2 regions of the Pandoraea sp. NPDC087047 genome follow, and region 1 is predicted to be linked to the other one. Evidence: predicted binding sites of a transcription regulator. Region 1 holds the regulator's gene; the other holds the start of a gene.
What was found. Region 1 encodes LexA, which represses DNA repair genes until DNA is damaged. Its sites were predicted from a motif close to ACTGTATNNNNATACAGT; they were not measured.
Positions count from the first base shown of each region.

Region 2: a site for LexA is predicted at 3,596-3,613, ahead of ACIPHM_RS16285 (ATP-dependent helicase). Genes of this name have one in related genera too.

Region 1 is NZ_JBIUZU010000002.1:84,088-93,822, reverse strand. It holds gene ACIPHM_RS03065 (HlyD family efflux transporter periplasmic adaptor subunit) at 1-942, opposite strand, end outside; gene ACIPHM_RS03060 (efflux transporter outer membrane subunit) at 1,006-2,529, opposite strand; gene ACIPHM_RS03055 (MarR family winged helix-turn-helix transcriptional regulator) at 2,660-3,169, opposite strand; gene typA (translational GTPase TypA) at 3,466-5,286, shown strand; gene ACIPHM_RS03045 (enoyl-CoA hydratase/isomerase family protein) at 5,548-6,660, shown strand; gene ACIPHM_RS03040 (hypothetical protein) at 6,709-7,167, opposite strand; gene lexA (transcriptional repressor LexA) at 7,358-8,011, opposite strand; partial or broken gene ACIPHM_RS03030 (TolC family protein) at 8,249-8,590, opposite strand; gene ACIPHM_RS03025 (hypothetical protein) at 8,752-9,129, opposite strand; gene ACIPHM_RS03020 (TetR/AcrR family transcriptional regulator) at 9,390-9,735, shown strand, end outside.
Region 2 is NZ_JBIUZU010000008.1:21,014-30,748, reverse strand. It holds gene ACIPHM_RS16305 (catalase) at 1-239, shown strand, start outside; gene ACIPHM_RS16300 (hypothetical protein) at 236-829, opposite strand; fluoride riboswitch at 1,019-1,097, shown strand; gene ACIPHM_RS16295 (voltage-gated chloride channel family protein) at 1,225-2,574, shown strand; gene ACIPHM_RS16290 (DUF72 domain-containing protein) at 2,571-3,503, opposite strand; gene ACIPHM_RS16285 (ATP-dependent helicase) at 3,685-5,769, shown strand; gene ACIPHM_RS16280 (hypothetical protein) at 5,990-6,781, shown strand; gene ACIPHM_RS16275 (DUF1653 domain-containing protein) at 6,881-7,162, shown strand; gene ACIPHM_RS16270 (DUF6726 family protein) at 7,423-7,593, shown strand; gene ACIPHM_RS16265 (alpha/beta fold hydrolase) at 7,874-9,046, opposite strand; gene ACIPHM_RS16260 (HdeD family acid-resistance protein) at 9,200-9,735, opposite strand, start outside.

The DNA of each region.
Region 1 (9,735 bases):
CCAGTTACCCGTGGCGTTCTGCGCCGGCAGCAGCGAGAACGCGCTGCCCGTGCCTGCAGAGAAGCCCGCGACCGTGCCCTTGTATTCCACCGCCGAGCCATATACATCGGCCGTGAGCGTCACCGGCTGACCGACACGCATGTGTGCGATCTGCACTTCCTTGAAGTTGGCGTCGACCCAGACTTCGTTGAGTGGCACCAGCGCCATGAGCGGGGCACCCGTGGCGACGCGCTGACCGACTTGCACCGAGCGCTTGGCCACATAGCCATCGACCGGTGCCGGAATCGACGTGCGAGCGTAGTCGAGATACGCGGCGCGCACCTTCGCTGCGGCTTGCTGCACGTTCGGATGCGTGGTCACCGAGGTCTTGTCGGTGAGCGCCTTGTTCGACACCAACTGGGCGCGCGCCTCTTCGAGCGCGGCCTGGGCGGACTTCACGGCGTCCTGGGCGTGGGCCAGTTCTTCGCGCGACACGGCGCCCGAGGCGATGGCCATCTCGCGGCGCTTCACGTCGGCTTGCGCCTTCGAGAGATCCGACTCACGCATGGCGACGGTGGCGGCATAGGCGTCGTTGTTCACGAAGTACGTACGCACCTGACGCACGGTCTGCGCCAGATTCGCTTCGGCTTGCAGCAGCGAGACGCGCGCGTCCGTCTGGTCGAGCGTGACGAGCGGCTGGCCAGCCTTGACCATCTGCGTATCGTCGGCCTTCACGCCGGTGACGGTGCCCGCCACTTGCGGGGTGATCTGCACGACGTTGCCGGCGACATAGGCGTCGTCGGTGTCTTCGTAATAACGCGCATACAGCGCGTAGTAGGCGCCGTAGCCGATGGCCGCAATTGCGATCACGGCGGTCAGCGTCAGCATCATGCGACGGCGTTTGCCGTTGTTCGGGGTCGGCTGCGCCGGCTGGGCGGGCGCTTGTTGTTGGTTCTCGCTCATCATTTGCTCCGTACTAATCTCTTAATGTGCTTTGACGTTGTCTGGTGTGTTCTGGGCCGTGCTTCAGTGCGTTTGTCCGTTGCCGGTGTCGCCTTCGGCCTTCGCTGTGCGCTCCTGGCCGATGACCAGACCGGCGCTCTGGGCGTCGAAACCGCCGCCGAGCGCCTTGATCAGGCCGATCTGCTGGTCGCGCCGGGCGCTGTCGATATTCACGCGCGCCTGTTCCTGCGCGAGCAGCGACGACTCGGCGGTGAGCACGGTCAGTTGCGGCGTGAGGCCTGCCTTGTAGCGGTCGATGGCGAGGTCGTAGGCGCGTTGTGCGGCTTCCTGCGCGACGCGTTGCGACACCATCTGCTTGTCGGCCGAACGGATCGACGACATGCGGTCCGCGATATCGCCGAGCGCCTTGTTCAGGGTCGAATCGTAGTTCGCGACGGCGCTTTCATAGGCGGCGTATTGACCTTTCAGGTTGGCGCGAAGGCGTCCACCGTCAAAGATCGGCAGCGAAATCACCGGGCCGGCCTGAATGTTCTGGCTGCTCGGATCGAACAGCTTGCCCAGTCCGAAGGTGGAGAAACCGAGCGCGGCGTTCAGGTTCACGTCCGGATAGAAACGCGCTTTGGCGACATCCACTCCCTTGAGCTGCGCTTCCACGCCCCAGCGCGCCGAGACGATGTCGGGGCGACGGCCGAGCAGGGCGAGCGGCAGGTTGTCGGGCAGGGCGGGCGTGGGCAGTTGCGCGAGCTTGGGTCGTGCAATCTCCAGACCGCGATCCGGACCCTTGCCGAGCAGTACGCCGAGTTGATGGCGCGTGAGCAGAATCTGGCCGTCGAGTTGCGCGATTTGCGTCTGAATGTCGGCGCTGTTGCTGTCGGCTTGCTTTTGTTCGACCTGCGTGTCGAGTCCGGCGCGCACACGGTCGGCCGTCAGCTTGCCGAGGTTCTGGCGTTGCTGGCTGATGCGATCGAGCACGTCGTGCAATGCGTATTGCTGCGCGAGCTGATTGTACGAACGCGCGACAGCACTCGCGAGCGCGAGGCGCACTTCCTGGTCTTCGGCTTCTTCAGCGCGCTCGGCCGATGTGGCCTGTGCCCGTGCCGAACGATTTTTGCCCCACAGATCGAGCTCCCACGACAGCGAGGCGGTCAGGTCGCCCTGCGTGAACCACGTGCCACCGTAGCCCGGCGGGTAGATGGTGTTTTCGGTGAATTTCTCGCGGTAGACGTCGCCCGAGAAGCTGGCCGACGGCAGCAGGGCCGCGGCGGCGCCTTCGGTCTGCGCCTGGGCGGCCTTCAGACGGGCAGCGGCCATGGCCAGATCGGGGTTGCCGGCGAGGGCTTCGTCGATCAGGGAGACGAGTTGCGGATCGCCGAAGCGCTGGGCCCAATCGGTGCCCGGCCACTGACCGCCCTCCGAGGGCAGGCTGCGCTGGGTCTGATACTGATCGGGCGTGCTGATCTGCTTGTCGCTGTGGATGCCGGCGAAATTCGCACATCCGGCAAAGCCCAGCGTCACAGCCGCCAGGCAGAGGGCGGAAATCGCTGAGCGGGCCCGCATACGCGGGAGGAACTGGGAGGCCGCTTTCATCGCAAAACCTTTACGAGTGAAGTCTTGTACTGACAATAATCGGGAAACGGGCACTGGCGAGGACTTGCAATAGTGGACTCGACAGGCTTTTCCGAACGGAAATCGAGGCAATTCGGGGGCGCTGGCGCCGTCATCCCCCCTCGCCGTTGGCGATCACCCGTCGCAACAGGCTCTTGAGAAAGCCCACTTCCTCCGCGCTGAAACCTCGCATGAGGTGATCGGCGGCGCGCGTGAAGATTGCCGGCATCCGGTCGGCCATGGCATAGCCGGCTTCGGTCGCGCTTAGATTGACGGTGCGGCGATCCATCGTGCTGCGCTCGCGCACGAGCAATCCGTGTGCTTCGAGCCGGTCGAGCAGACGCGTGACCGCGCTCGCATCGATGCAGTAATCACGGGCCAGATCGGCCGCCGTCTTGCTTTTGCCCGTTGCCACCTTGTAGAGCATGGTCGCCTGCGTGCTGGTCAGGCCGTACTCCGACGTCTCTTTCGTCAATTCCGCGAGGATCAACTGACGCACGCGCGCCACGAGATACCCGAGGGAATCGTCGATGTCGTAACCGTTACGTGGGGGATCGGCTTGCGGGGCGTCCGGCTGCGATGTCGGCGCAATCTTGGACGGAGTGACAGGAAGCTCAGACATTTTCGTGTTACTGCAATAGTTGACTTGTCATGATTATAGCGAGTGCTTAATTAATTTCAAGTCGATGCAATAGTTGACTAGGCAAATATTGCAATAAAGATTAGACAGGTAGCTCTAAATTGGTGCGTGACGGCAAAACCGGAGGATCGGGAGGCGGGCGAATGGGATGAGGGAATCTCGTGACAGGAGTGAGTCAGCGGCCCACGCCGTTGTTGCATTGCAGAAAGACCATGACGCGAGACATACGCAAGTGCTAGAATCGCGGATTCTCCAAAGGCTTTTCGAGCACCTCTTTCATGACCCGCGCTCTCCGTAATATCGCCATCATCGCGCACGTCGACCACGGCAAAACCACGCTCGTCGACCAGTTGCTGCGCCAGTCGGGCACTTTCCGCGAAAACCAGCAAGTCGCTGAACGCGTGATGGACTCGAACGACATCGAAAAAGAGCGCGGCATCACGATCCTCGCCAAAAACTGCGCCGTCAAATACGAAGGCACGCACATCAACATCGTCGATACCCCGGGACACGCGGACTTCGGCGGTGAAGTGGAGCGTGTGCTGTCGATGGTCGACAGCGTGCTGCTGGTGGTCGACGCTGTTGAAGGCCCGATGCCGCAAACGCGCTTCGTGACGCGCAAGGCGCTCGGCCTCGGCCTGAAGCCGATCGTGGTGGTCAACAAGATCGACCGTCCGGGCGCGCGTCCGAACTGGGTGATCAACGAGACGTTCGACCTGATGGACAAGCTCGGTGCCAGCGACGAGCAGCTCGACTTCCCGGTCGTATACGCTTCGGCCCTGAACGGTTTCGCGAGCCTCGATTCGAGCGTGCGCGAAGGCACGATGAAGCCGCTGTTCGACGCGATTCTCGAACACGTTCCGGTTCGCGATGCCGATCCGGAGGGGCCGCTGCAATTGCAGATCAGCTCGCTGGACTACTCGACGTTCGTCGGTCGTATCGGTATCGGCCGTATCACGCGCGGCCGTATCAAGCCGGGCCAGCAAGTGGTCATGCGTTCGGGGCCTGACGGCGAAATTCTCAAGCGCAAGATCAACCAGGTGCTGACGTTCCACGGCCTGGAGCGCGTGATGTCGGAAGGCGCCGAAGCCGGTGACATCGTGCTGATCAACGGTATCGAAGACGTCGGTATCGGCGCCACGATTTGCGACATCGACACCCCGGAAGCGTTGCCGCTGCTGACCGTGGACGAGCCGACGCTCACGATGAACTTCTGCGTGAACACCTCGCCGCTGGCGGGCCGTGAAGGCAAGTTCGTGACGAGCCGTCAGATCCGTGATCGTCTGCACAAGGAACTGAATCACAACGTGGCGCTGCGTGTAAAGGACACGGCAGAAGACTCCGTCTTCGAAGTGTCGGGCCGTGGCGAACTGCACCTGACGATTCTCATCGAGAACATGCGTCGCGAAGGCTATGAACTGGCCGTGTCGCGTCCGCGCGTGGTGCTCAAGGAAATCGACGGCGTGAAGCACGAGCCGTACGAAATGCTGACCATCGACCTGGAAGATGAACACCAGGGCGCGGTCATGGAAGAAATCGGCCGCCGCAAGGGTGAAATGCTGAACATGGTGTCGGACGGCAAAGGTCGTACGCGCCTCGAGTACCGCATTCCGGCGCGTGGCCTGATCGGCTTCCAGGGCGACTTCCTGTCGATGACTCGGGGTACCGGCCTGATCAGCCACATTTTCGACGCCTACGCACCGGTCAAGGATGGTTCGCTGGGTGAGCGTCGTAATGGCGTGCTGATCTCGCAAGACGATGGCGCAGCGGTGGCCTACGCACTGTGGAAGCTGCAGGATCGCGGCCGCATGTTCGTGTCGCCGGGCGATGCGCTGTACGAAGGCATGATCATCGGTATCCACAGCCGTGACAACGACCTCGTGGTCAACCCGATCAAGGGCAAGCAGCTCACGAACGTGCGGGCGTCGGGTACCGACGAAGCCGTGCGTCTGGTGCCGCCGATCGCGATGAGCCTCGAGTACGCCGTGGAATTCATCGACGACGACGAACTGGTCGAAGTCACGCCGCAGACGATTCGCCTGCGCAAGCGTTTCCTGAAGGAACACGAGCGCAAGCGCGCCTCGCGCGACGAGAAGTAAAGCCGGCGATGGAATGGCGGCGTCGCGGATCACGGTCCGTCACGTCGCGATGCCCGTCTGTTGGAAGAAAAGCCGGTGCCTTGCGCCGGCTTTTTTGTTTTTTGCGTTCTGCCAATGCCAGGGGCTGCGCCTGTGGCTGACTTGTTATCGATATGTCGATAGCCCCCGAGGATGACGTTACGTTCTTGCCGGATGGTCAGATGACCGTGCAAGGACGCTGCGGCATCCGTTCCGTTGACGCTTCTGAAACATTCGCCAGACATGACCGATTTTGTTCGAACCGAAATCCGCGGCCGTATTGGCTTCATCACCCTGACTCGCCCGAAGGCGCTCAATGCCCTCTCGCACGAGATGATTCGCGCAATGGCTGCGGCACTCGCCAAGTGGCGGGACGATCCGCAGGTGCTCGGCGTCGTGCTGCAAGGCGAAGGGGAGAAGGGGTTGTGTGCGGGTGGCGATATTCGCTATTTCCATGAGGCCATCGGTGCCGGGCGCACGGACATTATGGATTTCTTCACCGACGAGTACGCGCTGAATTACACGATTGCGTCGTATCCGAAGCCTTACATTGCGCTGATGGAGGGTGTGGTAATGGGCGGCGGCATGGGAATCTCGCAAGGGGCGGCGCTGCGTATCGTGACCGAAGCCACGCGCATGGCGATGCCCGAGACGGCCATCGGTCTGTTCCCGGATGTCGGCGGTGGCTTTTTCCTTGCCAACCTCGCCGGACATCTCGGTGAGTATCTCGGTACCACGGGCATTGTGTTCGGCGCTGTCGATGCCTGCGAGATCGGGCTGGCGGATGCTGTCGTCCCGCGTGCGTCGTTGCCTGCGTTGTGCGAGCGACTCGCCAATGGCGACTGGCAGAGCAGCGACGCGGTGCTCGATGCGGCACGGACATTCGCTCGCGAGCGTTTGCCACCTGCCGGGCTGGCGCCGGGCAAGCTCGCACCGTTGCGTGATGTCATCGATACGCACTTCGGTCTGGCGGATATGCCGGCGATTCTGAACTCACTCAAACGCGAAGCGCGTTGCGAGTACTCCGGCTGGGCGGAGGAGACGGAAGATCTGTTGCGGGCCACGCGCTCGCCGCTGATGGTGTGCGTGGCGTTGGAACAGGTGCGTCGCGCCCGCAAGCTGTCGTTGGCGGACGAATTGCGCGAGGAATGGCTGATGATGCGCAGCGTCTTCAATCTTGACGGCCGCACGGGCGCAGAAGGGGTCGAAGGAATTCGGGCGCTGGTCGTCGACAAGGATCACGCGCCGCGCTGGCAGCACCCGAACATTGAAGCGGTGAAGCCCGCCGACGTCGAACGTTTCTTTGACGGCGAACGGTGCGGCGCCGACCATCCGCTGCGGGATCTGGGCAGATGAGACCGGGGGCCAACGTCGGACTATGCGACGGCGGCCTCGCCTGAAGCGCTACACCGCCGCCTGGCAGAACTGCTCGCCGACGGCCTGATCGAGTTTGCGGCAGATATCGGCAAACGTGCCGACCATCACGATGTGCGACATGTCGCGATACACGCGCACATCGTGTCCTTCATGCGCCTCATGCCCCTCGTTTCCCTCATGTTCTTCACGTCCCTCATGGGCATCGCGACGCGCTTGCTGTTCGCGCACATTCCGCGAAGCCTTCATCGCTTTTCCTGCCGGGCATGTACGACGCGTCGCCGAAACCATCGCGGCAGCGAGCGTACGCGGCAGGGTGACGGCGCGCGTGCGCGCGGGCACGGTATAGGAGCGAGCGATGACGGGTGCGCTGGCAAACGGGCCGGACAGCGCCGACAGGCCATACACCGCCGAGAGACGCGCCTGTGAGGACACCCGCACGTGCGGTTGACCAAAAGACGTGCGCAGCAAACCAAAGAGTCGAGCCATGATGCGATCCTTCTTCCAATGCGGGTCAGAGGGACGTGTCTTGCTGCGTGTTTCGCAAAAAACATCACAAATCGCGGGCGCAGCAGGGCACGGGCGCCGGACCCAGCCCGGCGCAGTCGGAAATGCAAATCTTCAGGGAGCGGGGCGTTGCGTTAGTCGGCGCAGCCCCCGGGTTCGCGCTGGGTGATCGTCAGAGATCGTTGTTGCGGATCAGACCGACCGCAATCCCTTCCAGCGCGAAGTCACCGCTGCCTTCGTCGACATTGATGTTTTCGAAGTCGGGGTTCTCGGCAATCAGCTCGACGCCCCCCTTTACGCGGTGAAAACGTTTGACGGTCACGTCGTCGCCGATACGCGCCACGACGATCTGGCCTTCGCGTGCGTCGGCAGCCTTCTGTACAGCGAGCAGATCGCCGTCGAGAATGCCCGCGTCGCGCATCGACATCCCGCGCACCTTCAGCAGGTAATCGGGCTGGCGTGCGAACATGTTCGGGTCGCACTGGAAGTTACGTTCGATATGTTCCTGCGCCAGGATGGGGCTCCCCGCCGCAACACGACCGACGAGCGGCAGCGACAGTTGCATCAGGCCCATATGCGGCAGCGTGAACTGGTGGTTGCCTCCGGCTTCGTCCAGGCGTTTGAGGCGGATGCCGCGCGATTGCCCGGGGGCCAGTTCGATTACCCCCTTGCGCGCCAGCGCCCGCAGGTGCTCCTCCGCGGCGTTGGCGGAAGAGAAGCCAAGCTCGGCGGCAATTTCCGCGCGCGTTGGCGGAAAGCCGGTGCGCTCGATCGCTTGCTGAACCAGTTCGTAGACCTGCTGTTGACGGGCGGTAAGTTTGATCATGGCATCACTGTATGGAAGCACAGGTGGCTGTATTTTTGTACAGTGTTTGCAAAAACGCAAGGGAAAACTTCAAGTCGTGCATGAAGTTCGCGCCGAACGTGCCCGCCATGGGGCCGTCGATGGGTAGCGCGATGTTTCGCGCCACGTCCGTGTGAGGCCCGTCTCAAACCCGGGGCACCCCCATGCCGCGGGCTTCCAGGCTTCGGAAGCCCGCGGCGGGTCAACAGGGTCAGCGATGCGTTTGTCGGAGGACACCCATTCCTGCTCGATGCCGATCCGGCGCATCGTCATGAAGTCCTGGCCGACGGTGAAGCGCTGATCGCCGTTGACGGGCAGGTTGTCGATCCCGGCCTTGAGTTCGGGGTCGGGGAGCTGGCCGGCCCGCACGGCGGCCTGTGTGCTCGCCCGTACCGACGCTTGTGCCGCTTGCACGGCGGCGGAATGGTCCATCGCCGATTGGAGCGACGCCTCCAGGGTCAACGCGGACGTCGGCCCTGGCGGTGTTGCTGCGTCTTGTGCCTGCGCTGCGGCACTGCCGGCGCATAGCAAAGTGAATACTGCGCACGCACGCGCGTGCACTGGCGCGCCGGTAGCCCGGAGCGCTGAAAATCGGATGCATGTGAAACCCCACGCGTACGAATGCCACGAGGCATTCGCGTCCTGAAAAGGACGAACTCGCCGCTGCATTGCGTCGCTCAATCTCGACGCTTAAGCGGTGAACCTAGAACTGGTGCAGTGGGTTACAGCGAGGTGGGCGGCCGCCAGAGGCCATCGGGTGCGCGCAGGCGCAGGGAATCGGTGTAGTGAAAGCCGGTCTTGCGGGCGACGCTCGGGGTGCGCACCACTTCGGGCGTGACCGACGGGTGATACAGGCTGCCAAGGTTGCATTGCGCGGCGACCTTGCACAAGGCACCCTTGACCTTGCCGCTGGCGGGCATCGACATGCCGTCGCAGTGGCCCATGGTCATGGGCGCGCCAGTCGCCATCATGTCCGTCTGCTCGCCGGACATCGACGTCATCTGCATCGGACAATCGCCCGCCATGCCGCTGGCCGCCAGCCCACTCAGGGGAAGCGCGGCGCACAACAACAGAACGAAGACGAGACGGAGCCATTTCACGCCGCGGAGTGTAGCGCCAATGTTCGAAGTTTGAATACATCGTTGCGATGACCGGAATGGCCCTGTCGTCGCGGGACTTTCGGTGCCTGTGCAGCAAACCGGCGATGCCGCCCGTCGGCAATGGCGGCAATGGCGGCGCTCGGAAGGCCCACGGGATGACGGGCTCCTACAATCACAATATTGATGTCATTCGTCGTATACTTCACATTAATATGTACTGAGTATATGTAAGCTGAGTCATCAAAAACGATATGTCAACTATGTCCAAGCCCTCCGATTTGCGGTCGCGCAAACGCCTTGCCACGCGGCAGAGCATTTCCAATGCGGCGACACGGCTGTTCCACGAACACGGTTTCGATCATGTGACGGTCGACCAGATTGCGGCCGCCGCCGACGTCGGACGTATGACCGTGTTCAATCACTTCCCACGCAAGGAAGACATGTTCTTCGACCGCGACGAGGAAGGGCGCGAGGCCCTGCGCGAGGCGATCCGGCAGCGCGCCGGCGGCGTGTCGCCGCTTGAGGCCTTGCGTCTGCTGGCGCACCGGCTGGTGGCGCAGGGCAGTCCGTTCGTCGAGTTTTCCGCGCAGAGCCAGGCATTCGTGC
Region 2 (9,735 bases), on a different contig from region 1:
GCAGTGCCTACACGCTGCACAAGGACGATGACGACTTCTCGCAGCCGGGCGCTCTCGTGCGTCACGTGTTCGACGACGCGGCACGCACGCGTCTGGTCGAGACGGTGTCCGGCGCGCTGCTCGGCGGCGTGCGCAGCCCGGTGCTGGAGCGCGCGTTCGAGTACTGGAAGCAAATCGACCCGGAGGTCGGGGCGCGTATCGAGAAGACGGTGAAGGACGCGAAGCAGTCGGTGTTCTAATCCCAGCGTATCAATTGCGGCGGGCGACGATGCACGGCATGGTCCCCGCCGTTTTCATTTGAGAACGGCTTCGCGTCGAGTATGGCGATACGCTCCAGAATTCTCTGCGCAGTGGGGGTGGCTCGCAGCCGTTCGCGCGTGGCGTCGTTCAGATGACGGATGATGTCGGCCACAGTCATGCCCGCCTCGCGAATCGCGCGCTCGGGATCGTAGCTCCCCATCAGATGCAGGTATTCGGTGGCTCGGTCGCCGAAGATCGTCTTGAATATCTCCGGCGTTTCAAACAGCATCACGAACAGCGTGGGCGTGACGACCGCGATCTCGAACTGTTCGGTCGACGCATTGATTGACAGCACCTCCTCGGCACATACGTCTCGCTCACCGGCCAGGTCCGGATCGGTTGTGTGGGCGTTGTGAATCAGCAGCGTTTGAAGCTGGTGTACGTAGATGACGTCGCGCGCGGTAGACGGGACATCGCTCAGGTTGGACGGACAAAAGAAGCGCGATGAGTGGGCAACCGCAGGGGGCAGCCACGCCCGAAGAAACGCAATGCCGTCCATCGACGGGCAAATGATGCTCCGTAATTCCATGTGGGGATCTCCTTAAGCCGAAGAGGTCATGCCGTGTTGTCTTCCTTCAGCCACGCCCCGATTCTAGAGGCGTGCCTCGGGCAAGAACGCGGAAGCGCCGATTTATCGGAATGCGCCGATACCGTTCGGTATTTGGGCGCAAAAAATGTCACGCATTGTGAGTGCGCGTGCTTCCTGATAGCATGACGACTGCTTTACGGAGATGGCATACCTCCGGCGTTCGTTTCGCAAACCGCCCCTCCCCGGGGCTGATGATGCCTGCAAGATCCTGGCGTGCCGGGAGGTTGCGGGCTATGCGAACGGGCGATTCTCTCGTCCCCTCGAAATCTCGATCTCTCTCCTGTCGTGTTCAGGCAATTTGTCGACGGCGTCACTCGTCCCGATGTTTGAACCTCATGAAGATGTTCCACGATTCCCCATTGCGTGATCTGTTCGGCGTGTTGCCGCGCGCGGCCCATGCGAGCGGGCTTGCGGCGCTCGTCGGCGTCATGGCCGGCAGCGCCTCGGCGCTGTTTCTCGTCGCGCTCGATCTCGCGACCGATACCCGCCTCGCTCACCCCTGGCTGCTCTGGCTGCTGCCCGTTGCCGGTTTCGCGGTCGGTTGGCTTTATTTGCGGCTCGGTGCACGCGTCGAGGCGGGCAACAACCTGCTGATCGACGAAATTCATGACCCGCAGCGCGTGGTGCCGTTGCGCATGGCGCCGCTCGTGCTCTTCGGCACGGTCATGACGCATCTCTTCGGCGGTTCGGCCGGACGGGAAGGCACCGCCGTGCAAATGGGCGGCGCGCTGGCCGATCAGCTCACGCATGTGTTCGGGCTGTCCGGTGAGCAGCGTCGTGTGCTGTTGATGTCGGGGATCGCGGCGGGTTTCGCCTCGGTCTTCGGCACACCGCTTGCAGGCGCTGTGTTCGGGCTGGAGGTGCTCGCCATCGGCCGGCTGCGCTACGACGCGCTGCTGCCATGTCTGGTGGCGGCCCTTGTGGGAGACGCCGTCACGCGCGCGTGGGGCGTGCATCACACCCCCTATACGATTGCGCCCCCGGCGTTCGCGGCGTCGATGACGCTCTCGGGGGCGCTCAGTGCCGCGGCGGCGGGCGTGCTTTGCGGACTCGTCGGAATGGTCTTCGCGCAAGCCACGCACGCGATGTCCGCGTTCATGAAGCGTTGCATCGGGTATGCACCCCTGCGTCCGTTTGCGGGCGGCGTGCTGGTGGCGGTTGCGGCCACGGTGCTGGGCACGCCGCAGTACCTCGGGCTCGGCATCCCGACCATTGTCGACGCGTTCCACACGTCGCTGCCGTGGTACGACTTCCTCGGCAAGACGTTCTTCACGGTCATCACGCTCGGCTCGGGGTTCAAGGGAGGCGAAGTTACGCCGCTGTTCTACATCGGTGCGACGATGGGCAACGCGCTGTCTCATGTGCTGACGTTACCGGCTGCGGTGCTCGCAGGCATCGGCTTCGTGGCGGTGTTCGCCGGGGCGGCGAATACGCCGATTGCGTCGACGCTGATGGCGATCGAGATCTTCGGTCCCCAGATCGGGGGCTACGCGGCCATCGCATGCGTGCTGGCGTATCTGTGCTCGGGACACACCGGCATCTACCGCGCGCAGCGCGTCGGGCACAGCAAGCACGGGGCGGTGCCGGAAGGCACGCGGCTGGCCGATGTGCCCGCGTGGCGCAAGGCGGTTCGGGCAAGTTCGCCGCCGCCGTCGGCGCCGTCCGACGATACCCGTCACCGCTAAGTTCCGCCGCGAGCCAGATCGTTGAGCGCGCGTTGAAATTCCGACGCGTTTTTCATGCCCTGGTCCTCGTAATTGGTATTGAAGAGCACGTGCGTATCGTCGGCTTGCGCAGCGATGCGCTGAACGCGGGCCGCAATGTCGATCAACTCGCGCTCGCTGTACTCGTAGTCGAAGCGTCCCGACGAAGCCGCGAGACCTCGGCGGTTCCACGCCGCAGTATTGCGGCCATGCAGACGCACGACACAGAGGTCGTCGCGTGTCGTCGCCCAGACGGCGGGGACGGTGTTATCGAACCCGGCCGGGCTGTCGACGATCGTGTGCGCCGCGCCCGTCTCCCTGAGCATGGCCAGCGTGGCGGCTTCGCGCGACGGCGAGTCGAACCAGCTCCGGTGACGGAACTCGACGGCGTGACGCTCGCCCGCGAGCCGTTGCGCTGTCTCGAAGACGAGCGCGCGCCCCGCGCGATTGTTTTGCACGCGCGGCGAGAACTGAAAGTGGATGGCGGTGAGCTGCCCGCTCTGGCGCAACGGCTCGATGGCTTCGAGATAACGTCGCCAGAGTTCGTCACGCAACTCGGCGGGAATATCGTCCGGTGCGAGCTGAGTCTCCTGCCTCGCGGGCAGATCGTCCGAGGGGCGCAGCGCCTGTGCGATGTCCCGCGGCAGCGCCGCGAGCGGTGTCGTGTGTCCGGTGAAGGCGCGAAACGCCTTGATATGAAAGCGAAACGACGGCGGCGTGCGTTGCGTCCATCGCCAGGCGACGGCGGCGTCGGGCAGACGGTAGTAGCTGCTGTCGACCTCGACCAGATCGAACGCCGATGCGTAGTAGCGCAAGCGCCCCTCGGGCGTTTTGACGCCCGGCGGGTAGAACCGGCCGCACGCGATAAGCGTCGGGTCGGTCCAGGACGATGTGCCAGTGCGGATCGTCATGGGAAGCTGGACGCAACGCTGTCGACGGGGTGACAGCGAGGGATTCGTCTCAAATTTGAAAGGGGCTCGATGGGCGTCTAACCCATCGTTATAATGTATAAATATACAGTACTTTTCGAGCGTACCCACGGGCAATCGGCGCGTTAGTTTGCGCATTTCCGTGGTTCTCCCCTTATCTTGCATGTCAGAACAGACGGCTGCCCCCGCCCGCGATCCGTGGGCCGAACTCAATGACCGCCAGCGCGAGGCGGTCGATTTTGGCGTCGGTGACGATGGCTCGCCCGGCGGTCCGTTGCTTGTCATTGCCGGCGCGGGCTCGGGCAAGACGAGCACCCTCGCACACCGCGTAGCGAACCTGATCGCGCGCGGGGCCGACCCCAACCGCATTGTGCTGCTCACGTTCTCGCGGCGCGCTGCCGCAGAAATGGAACGGCGCGTGGGCGCTGTGCTGCAAAAAGTGCTGGGGCTGCCGTCGACGCAGCCGCCATCGCTGCCATGGGCGGGGACGTTCCACGCCATCGGCGCACGGTTGTTGCGCGAGTTCGCCCCGCGCATCGGGTTGTCGGAGGCGTTCACCATCCACGACCGCAGCGACGCGGAGGATCTGCTCGGGCTGGTACGCCACGACCTCGGATTCTCCGCCACGCAATCGCGCTTCCCGCTCAAGGGCACGTGTCTGTCGATCTACTCGCGCGTGGTGAACAGTCAGGCGCCGCTGGCCGAGGTGCTTGCAAAGCATTTCCCGTGGTGCGCGCAGTGGGAGGCGCAACTCAAGACGCTTTTCGGCGCCTATGTCGGCGCAAAGCAAGCGCAACACGTGCTCGATTACGACGATCTGCTGCTGTACTGGGCAGAGACGATGGGGGCACCGGAACTCGCGCGCGAACTGGACGCGCGTTTCGATCACGTGCTCGTCGACGAGTATCAGGACACCAATCGGCTTCAGGCGCAGATTCTGCTCTCGATGAAGCCCGAGGGGCGCGGCCTCACGGTGGTGGGTGACGACGCGCAATCGATCTACGCCTTTCGCGCGGCCACGATCCGTAACATCCTCGACTTCCCCGGTCAGTTTGCGGTGCCCGCGCATGTGGTCACGCTCGAGCGCAACTACCGCTCGACGCAGCCGATTCTCGACGCGTCCAATGCCGTGATCGCCGAGTCGAGCGAGCGCTATGCAAAGGCGCTGTGGACGGACCGGGAATCGACGCGGCTGCCCCAGCTCGTCAATGTGAGCGACGAGTCGGGACAGGCGCGCTGGGTCGCCGATCAGGTACTTGAGCAGCGCGAGGCGGGTACGCGGTTGATGCAGCAGGCCGTGTTGTTTCGCACCGGCAGCCATAGCGCGGCGCTTGAGCTGGAACTCACGCGCCGCAACATTCCGTTCGTGAAGTTCGGCGGATTGAAGTTTCTCGAAGCGGCGCACGTGAAGGACATGCTGTCGATTCTGCGTTGGGCGCATAACCCCGCGAGCCGGTTGTCGGGGTTCCGCGTCGCGCAGTTGATTCCCGGCATCGGCCCGGTGAGTGCAACGCGTGTGCTCGACGCCATGGCCCAATCCGCCACGCCCGCACAAGTGCTTGCGGACTTCAAGCCGCCGTCCGCCGCTGCGACCGAGTGGCGCGCGTTCGTCGACGTCTTCATGACGCTGCACGACACGCGTCTCGCATGGCCGGCCGATGTGGATCTCGCGCTGCGTTGGTATGGGCCGCTGCTCGCACAGCGTTTCGACGACGCAGCCGTGCGTCAGGCCGATCTCGAACAACTCGCGCGCATTGCGAGCACCTATGGTTCCCGAGAGCAGTTTCTGACCGAGCTGACGCTCGATCCGCCCGATGCCACGAGTGCGCAATCGGGGCCGCCGCTGCTCGACGAGGACTATCTGATTCTGTCGACGATTCACAGCGCGAAAGGACAGGAGTGGCACTCGGTGTATGTGCTCAACGTGGTCGACGGTTGCATTCCTTCCGACATGAGCACAGGCGACGATGAGGACATCGAGGAAGAGCGACGGCTACTGTATGTCGCAATGACGCGCGCGAAAGTGTCACTGCAACTGGTCGTGCCGCAACGCTTCTACGTCCATCAACAAACGGGCATGGGCGATCGTCATGTGTACGGCACACGCAGCCGCTTCGTCTCCGAGCGCATGCTGCCGCTTTACGAGATCTTCCCGAAGCCGCGCGAGGACGATGTGCCGCGGGGGCCGGCGGGTGACGTCACCGTGCATATCGACGTGGCGAGGAAACTTCGCAACGCGTGGTCCTGACGCCGCATGGCGCGCTTTCGCCGGGTCGCGCCGAATCGGGAAAACTTACATCGCGTTTCCGTTGTCAGGCGCGGAAACTTTCTAAAGTTGCTGTCTTTCGTGCATCAGGTATAGTCGCCGCATCGGCGGCGGATCATTGTGTTTTCCGTCGCCGGGAAGGTTTCGTAAAAGCGCATCGACGCCCATTGAGACGCGTTGAAAAGACTGCGGGGAGAAAGGGATGCAATGGCTGGTTGACCAGATGACGTTGATGCCGACGGCGCTCTTGCTCGTCAGCATGGCGGTCGGCACGGCGGTGCTTGCCGTTGTCGTCGCCTGGCTTGCGCGTGTCTGGTTGTTCGACCGGCTGGGCGATCCGTCGGAGGTACGGAGCACGGTTGCCGATGTGGTTCACGGTAGCTTGCTGGCGTTCATCGTTTTCGTGCTCGCGCACGTGTTGACGGACGTGCGCGCGAATCTGGGCCGTGCCGATGATCAGGCGTTGCACGAAGCGTCCGTGGTGCGGCGGCTGGACCGCGAGCTCAAGGCCGTGGGAGACGCCGACGCGCAATCGGCGCGTGTGCTCCTGCGTAGTTACGTGACGTCTGCCGTCACTTCCGAATGGAAGACGCTGAGCACCGCAGACCCGGATCTCTCGCCGGACACGGAGGCGGCGCTGACCGCATTTGTCGGTGCAACGCGTCGGGTTGTCGCGCGACATGACGACAGTGCGAGCTCGATTCGTACGCTGCTCGATCGCTTGGAAGAGGCGCGGCAGGGGCGCTTCGAGAATGCGACGAAGACCGTGCCCGGTGTGTTCTGGTGGGTCATCTCGCTATTCCTGCTCGCGGCCATGGCGATGAATGGCCGTTACGCAGGCTCGTGGAAAAGTAACTTCATCATCGCCATCCACATGGGGGCGATCGGCATGGTGGTTGCGCTGATCATCAACCTGGATGAGCCGTTCCGGGGGGTGTCGGGCATCTCGCCTGGCCCCTTGGCGAAGGCCGTAGGAATCGTAGCGCCGCGTTGACGTGTCGCGCTGAATGCGTGCAGACGCGGGGTTAGTGAGGGTTTTGCATGCCGGATCGAATCCGGCAGTCGTATGCAGGAATGCAGGAGAAGAAAGACGATGTTTTCGAATGTGCCAGCGCCGTCGGCAGAATCCACGCCGGAAATCGAGGCGTTCCGCCCGGGTGTCTACCGTCACTACAAGGGCAATTGCTATCTCGCGCTCGGTATTGCACGGGCGGATGAGACGGACGAACCCGTTGTCGTCTACACGCGACTCTATCCGCGCGAAGGGCTGCCGATGAGCACCCGGCTGCTACGCATCTGGAATGCGCCGGTGATGACGGAGAGCGGCCCGGTGCCGCGCTTCACTTACATCGGCCACACGACGCCCGCCATCTGAGGCATCTCCGGGACGGCATTCACGCGCTCTCCCGCATCGGATTTTTGACTGCAACGACTGACCCGAACCGCCGGCCTTCCGGTACCTAGCCCTACTCAGGATCTACTCAGGACGTCCCCATGACTACGCTTTCTACGATGAGCCGTCAGGCCATCGCCACTTCGCACGCCCGTCGCTTTGTGAAACCGGACGAACACGACCCTCGCGAGTCCGGTGTCGCCGATGACGGACGGCCCACGTCGAAGCCTGCGCCGCGCAATTTGCGTCGCTGGTGGACGCTGTTCGCGATTCTGCCGTTCGTGACGTCGGTGGCGGGGTGTGGACTGCTGGCGGCGCCGTGCCGCGTAGCATCGGCAGGGCTGAAGATCATTCCGGGCGTTGGTGGCGTGCTGGCCGCGCCGACGGACGCTTGTGCGGCTGCCATCGACTGATGCCGGGAGCCCCTGCCGAGCCGGCAGGCAGACTGTTTTTCGACCGTAGAAAAAAAGAAAGCCCGCGCGTTGCGGGCTTAATCCATATCAAGAGGAGACATGGAGGAGACGAGTTCAGTATAGGACGTCGTGTTGCGACGCACCATATGTATTTTTACGTAAGTGTCTGCATGTTGCGTACTTGCAACGTTGAATAACTTACATTGAATCAATGGCTTATCTCGCGGTTCCTGTCGTCTCTTCCCCAGCTGCCTCCCGGAATCCCGAATCATTCCTCTAGTTATTGTGCGTGTGCACGCTTTTCCGTAGCCATCAGTCGAAGGAGGAAGGGCACGGAGTCGCGAAGCGACGGATTGAGCGTTGCGTCGTGATTGAGCCCTTCGTACTCGCGCACCAGCGTTGTCGTGCCCGCCTTGGTCACATCGCGGGCGAAAGCCTGCTGCATGATGAGCGGCACGTCGATGTCCTCCGATCCCATACCGATGAACACCGGGTGGTTGATGCGCAGCGTCGGATAGCGCATCGACGCGCTCTGCCTATCGAGCAGCTTCTGGATGCCGGGCTGCATGCTGTTGCCCGCGTTCAGCCCGGCAGACGTCGAGTGATCGGTCAGCGTGTCGATGCACAGCGTGCGCGCTTCGTTCAAGACGGGCAGTGCCTGCGGCGAGAAATACTTCGCTGCCTGCAACGACGGATCGCGGTCGGCGGCGGACAGGAAGATATACATCGCGTAGGGAATCTTCGGGTCCGGTGCGCCCGGATCGGGCTGACTCGCGAACAGCATGCCGGCAGACGTCTGCGCGTTGAAATACGGCGTGCCGGTCAGCACGGTGGCGATCACTTTGACGTCGGGCGCGTACTGCGGTTGATAGCCCGCCGCCGCGAATGCGGCATGGGCCCCCTGCGATTGTCCGACGAGCACCACACGGTTCTGCAACGGGAAGACGCTGCGTGCGGCCAGCAGGCTGTCGAGCACGCTATAGGCTTCTGCGCGCGAATTCAGATAGTGATGGAGTCCCTGCGAGCCGAGGCCCGCGTAGTCGGGGGAAACCACCGCGAAGCCGAGCGAGAGCCAGGTGTCGAGATACTGAATGTCGCGCGGGCTGCGCACGTTGAGCGACGGGGCACAGGCGCTGGCGATCCCCACCGTTCCATGCGCCCAGAGCACGACTGGCCAGCCGCCGGGCGGTGTCGGTCCTCTGGGCAGAAACACGGCGCCGGTGTCTTCGCGGGCCTCGATGCCGTCTACGCCGTCGATCGAGCTGTAGCGAATGCGGAATTGTTCGCCGGCTTCGGCCAGCCCGTGATCGGCGTCGAGCGGTTGCCGGTCGACGAGGGTGCCGTGCGGAATGGTGACGGGAGCGGCCTCGGGCGTGATCGCGTGTGCGGCGCGTCCGATGACCAGGCTGGCAAACAGGGCGGCGCTGACATAGCGCCACAGGCGGTTGAACATGTTGAACTGTCCTCGTATTGGGGGTTGCCGCTGAAGCTCGGACGGGCAGCGCTCGCGCGCTGCCCGGGTGCCTGTTGCTATTGCTCTGGCCAATACGGGTGACGTTACACCGTCCCCTTATGAATGTCTCGATCGTTGCGAATCAACGCAGCGTTAATGCTTCGGTGCGTCGGGCACCGTGTTGTCATGCAGTTGTTGGGCAGCGGCCTGTTGCTCGGCTTCACGCCATGCACGGCGCGACCGGCGCATGCGGCGCATTGCCAGCGAAGACATCGTGATCCAGCCGAACGGACGCGGATCGACGAGCATACTCACCGCGCGAGCGTAGTCGAGCACGAGACCGGGGGTCCAAGCCATTGTCTTGGCGCGCTTGCGCAGTTGCGCGGCGACCCACAGTTCAGGCGTGAGCCACAGGCGTACGAATGTCCACCAGCCGGCATCCTCCCCATTTTGCAGTTTGCCCACACGGCCTTCGATGGCCGCTTCGAGCGCCTTGGCCACGCTGCTGGAGCAGTTGCGGTGCGTCAGGTTGTAAGTGGGGTTCTGCTGGTACGCCTGCCAAAAGACGGCGAGCTGTTGCGGGCTGTAGTTGCGGATACGCACTTTCACGGTAGACGGGCACCAGGCCTGCGACTCTGTGGCGTAGTTCGGCTGGAACGTGCCGGGCACGTCGTTCTCGCGGGTGGCGC